Regions from separate parts of the Calderihabitans maritimus genome, predicted to be linked through region 2. Evidence: a T-box and tRNA genes for the amino acid it is inferred to sense, from the RefSeq annotation. Region 2 holds a T-box; the other holds one or more tRNA genes.
What was found. The T-box of region 2 lies ahead of metG (methionine--tRNA ligase). A T-box ahead of a tRNA ligase gene usually reads a tRNA of that ligase, here a tRNA-Met.

Region 1 (2,260 bases), on a different contig from region 2:
TGGAGATCTCCGGGCAGAAAAGCGTTTCGTGGAAGATGAGATACTGCTGGAAGAAGGCTATCGTTCGGCGCTCCGCTTTCCTTTAATGGTGAAAGGCAAGTGTATTGGAAGTATTAATCTCAACAGCCGCCGGTTAAATGCTTTCGGCCCGGAAGCAGTTTCGGCCCTGGAACAGATAGTTGGTCATGTAGCCATAGCGGTAACTAATGCCCGATTATTTGAGGATGTTCAGGCTAAAAGCAAATTGCTTGAGGAACGCAATCGTCGTCTTATGGCTTTGAACAGCATTTCTGCTTTATTAAATCAAACGTTAGATCTTTCGCGTGAGCTTTCTAAAGTTTTACAGAAAGTGATGGAAGTTACCGAGAGAGAGGCAGGATGTATTTACCAGTTTAAAAATGACCGGGAGCTTTACCGTGCCGCTTATTATGGAAATATACCGGAAGACTGGTTGGGGAAAAAGAAATTTTATCGGGTGGAAGAATTTCCCGTTGGAGAGGCAGTCCGGTCCGAAAAAATTCTCACTATATATGGGGAGCAGGTAGAAGAGCTGGCGCAATTTAAATCTGTAGGTGTAGTCCCCTTAAGAACAAAAAACAAAATTATCGGCGTCATGGTTATAGCCGGCAAAGGTAACCGGCAATTCAACCAGGAAGAACTGGAGTTTTTGGAGGCTATCGGGAACCAGATTGGTGTGGCGATGGAAAACGCTGAACTTTATAAAGAGCTCAAACGGCGTGCTGAATATGACGATTTGACCGGTTTATTAAATCGGAGACAATTTTTCTATCTATTAGAAAGAGAGATCAACCGGGTACAAAGGTACGGAGGAGACCTTTCGCTAATTATGCTGGATGTAGACAAGTTCAAACAATTTAATGATACTTACGGACATCTGGCCGGCGACCGGGTGCTGCAGAAAGTAGCGTCGTGCATCAAAAATACTATTCGGCAGACTGATATAGCGGCCAGGTACGGTGGAGAGGAATTTGCCGTTATTGTCATAGAAGCGAATCAAGAAGAGGCAGTGAATATAGCCGAAAGAATAAGACGTACGGTCGAGGCTTTAAACCAGGAAGAGCGTTTTGTAACGGTCAGTCTGGGTGTGATTGGTTATAAGGTAGATAGAGATGATTTGGAAAGTTTGATTCAAGGGGCTGATAAAGCTTTATATCAAGCCAAAGCCCTGGGGCGCAACCGGGTGGTTGCGTTCAGCGATTGAAATACCTTCCAGCTATTTATTTTGTAAATTGGGCCTCTTGACATTTGTTTTGCTTTCGGGCATAATCTAGTAGTGAAGCAACGTTTCTTATTTGCTGAATTGCAACGGGAAGATTGTGACTAAACGTGGCGGTGTAGCTCAGCTGGTTAGAGCATACGGTTCATACCCGTAGTGTCGTAGGTTCGAGTCCTACCACCGCTACCAGAAGCAGAAGTTGAAAGTCGGTAGTCAGAAATCGGCGGCGTGTCATCCCGGAGAAGAGGGCTGCGCGTCCCGGACTGACAGCCGACATGTGGCTTCTAACTGTGGCCCGTTGGTCAAGTGGTCTAAGACACCGGCCTTTCACGCCGGTAACAGGGGTTCGAATCCCCTACGGGTCACCATCATCCCCGCTGATGCGGGGTTTTTATTTTGTGCCGAAAGTTAATAATGTCGAAAATTATGGAGAATGGCTCCCTCAACCTGACAAACATTTTACCGCCTTTATACTATAATTTAGATGGATTGTTAATTATAGGAAAAGGCGGTGTGTTGTCAGGTGAAAGAAGATATTGAGGTTTATCCCTATCGTAGAATATACCAGTCTAAACACCAGGGCAAGAGTCGGCAGAACGGAAGAGGAGCTTCTCGTATTACAGGACAAGCCATGCTTAAGATTTTTACCTGGGGTAATATAGCCCTGCAGTTGTTGGGCTTTCTTTTTGGCCGCTCTTTAGTGATGGGGGAACTTCTTCCTTTTGGCCCCGCTTTTTACGCTGGTGTTGTTAGTACTACCGGCACAAACCCCTGGCTGTTGTTGATTAGCGTTTGTTTTGGGATTTTCACCATAAGAAAGGGCATGGAATTTTGGGGTTCAGTTGCCGTTTTACTGATAATTGCTCTATTACATCGTTTTTACCAGTTAGATGCTCAACGAAGAGGATGGCTTTTGCCTTCTGTATCTGTAGGTTCCGTAGTGATGTTGGCCAGAGGTGTACTAGCGGCTTTATATGAGCCTACACTTTATAAGGCAGTGGCTATATCTTTAGAAGGGTTCCT
Region 2 (2,260 bases):
TACTCAGGTCAAATCGCTCCAACTGCCTTTCCACTTCTCGGGGTGTCTGCTCTGCCAGTTCTATTAACTCCCTATCCACCGGTTCCTCTTGTCCAGGGCTAGGAATAACCCCTTCGGCAAACTTTTCAATCATAGCGGTAGTACGGCTGACCAGGTTCCCAAAATCATTAGCCAAATCTGTATTTATTCGCTCGATCAGGGCGTCTTCAGAGTAGTACCCATCTTCACCGTATGGCATTTCCCGCAGCAGAAAATAGCGCACGGCATCTACCCCATATTTTTCAATCAAAACCAGGGGGTCAACCACATTACCTTTCGATTTGGACATTTTACCCCCTTCCAGCAGAAGCCATCCATGACCAAAAACTTTTTTGGGTAATTCAATGCCTGCCGCCATTAAAATGGCAGGCCAGATGATAGTATGAAAACGAACAATATCCTTACCTACGAGATGGAGATCCGCAGGCCAGTACTTGTCAAACTTGGAGTTATCCTCCCCGTATCCCAAGGCCGATATATAGTTGGTGAGGGCATCAAACCAAACATATATCACATGCTTTTGGTCAATAGGCACCGGAATACCCCACTTGAAGGTAGTCCGAGAAACGCAGAGGTCTTCCAGGCCCTGCTTGATAAAGCTGATCATTTCATTTCTACGGGTTTCCGGTTGAATAAAATCGGGATTCTCTTCAATATGCTGTAGCAAACGGTCTGCGTATTTGCTCATGCGGAAAAAGTAACTCTCCTCTTTTAATAACTCTACGGGCCTTCCGCAGTCAGGACAATTCCCTTCTTTCAGCTGCCGTTCCAGCCAGAAGGTTTCGCAGGGAGTACAGTACCAACCTTCATATTCAGATTTATAAATATCTCCTTGATCATAAATCTTCTTGAAGATTGCCTGTACTACTTTTTTATGCCGTTCTTCCGTAGTACGGATAAAATCGTCGTTGGATATGTGAAGCGCCTTCCACAAATGCTTGAAGTTAGCCACTATTTTATCCACATATTCCAAAGGTTCTTTCCCGGCTTCCTTAGCCTTCCGTTCAATTTTCTGACCGTGTTCATCCGACCCGGTTAAGAACCAAACATCATAGCCTTTCATTCGCTTGAACCGCGCCATAGTATCAGCTGCTACCGTAGTATAAGCGTGACCGATATGCAAATTGTCGCTGGGGTAATAAATAGGAGTAGTAATATAATAGGTCTTGTTGCCCATCGAATTTCACAACCTCCTTCAAAATTTAACCGATTAAAATATCAAACCCCTCGCCTAGGGGCGAGAGGTTCTCCTTCGCGGTACCACCCTAATTTATCGCCATATTGGCGACCTTTAACGGCACGCATTCTCTGCGCACCTGGCCTCTAACGGGGCCTAAACGGTTAAGCCTAATCACCGACAGGCTTTCGACCGACAGCTCCAGGGCCATCTTCGATATATTTCACCGTACGGGCTTCCACCATCCCCGCTCGCTGGTACCGGTTACTCTATATCTACTCCTCCCCTTCACAGCCTTTATTACTTATTTATATAATTTTACGTGTATGTAATTATAAAAAGTTTATCCCTGTTTTGTCAAGTTTAATAAATTTTTAACAAAAATGGTATTGACTTTTAATGGAACCACTGGTATCATTTACTTACAAATGTCGAAATTTGTTGAAGAAGGGAGAGGTGAAACATGTTAAAATCTACCGGTATTGTTCGCAAGGTAGACGAACTAGGAAGAGTAGTGATTCCTATCGAACTACGACGCACCTTAGGAATCGAAGAAAAGGACGCTCTAGAAATCTACGTAGATCATGAAAAAATTATCCTGAAGAAATACGAACCTGCCTGCGTCTTCTGCGGTAACGCAGAAAACGTTCAAAATTTCAAAGGTAAGAATGTTTGCCGCGAATGCGCTCTGGCCATGGCTTCTCAAGCCAGTTAAACGCGCAAACAGACCTGTAACGGTCTTTCACTTCTTGGCGTGCGGCTTGACTTCTCAAGCCAGTTAAACGTGCGAAGAGACACCGCCTAAACCCGGTGTCTCTTTTATAATTTAATCCTTCCTGCTTTCAACTACCGCACGATAAACTTCTCGCTTCGGTACGGCGAAATCTTCGGCTACTTTCTTAATTGCCTCTTTTTTCGGCATTCCTTTTTCCACCAAACCCTCCACCGCGTGAATTATTTCTTCCCTAGAAGGAGAGATTTCTTCCCTTCTCCCCTCAGCGCCCCCTACCACCAGGGTTATTTCACCTTTAGGGCGATTATCAC

Region 1: it encodes a tRNA-Met, which carries the amino acid that the T-box ahead of metG (methionine--tRNA ligase) is inferred to sense. The anticodon was not compared.

The regions. Positions count from the first base shown of each region.
Region 1 is NZ_BDGJ01000063.1:15,603-17,862, reverse strand. It holds gene KKC1_RS06255 (diguanylate cyclase) at 1-1,222, shown strand, start outside; tRNA gene KKC1_RS06250 (tRNA-Met) at 1,350-1,426, shown strand; tRNA gene KKC1_RS06245 (tRNA-Glu) at 1,530-1,605, shown strand; gene spoIIE (stage II sporulation protein E) at 1,761-2,260, shown strand, end outside.
Region 2 is NZ_BDGJ01000023.1:6,061-8,320, reverse strand. It holds gene metG (methionine--tRNA ligase) at 1-1,216, opposite strand, end outside; T-box leader at 1,270-1,517, opposite strand; gene KKC1_RS03535 (AbrB/MazE/SpoVT family DNA-binding domain-containing protein) at 1,680-1,931, shown strand; gene rsmI (16S rRNA (cytidine(1402)-2'-O)-methyltransferase) at 2,043-2,260, opposite strand, start outside.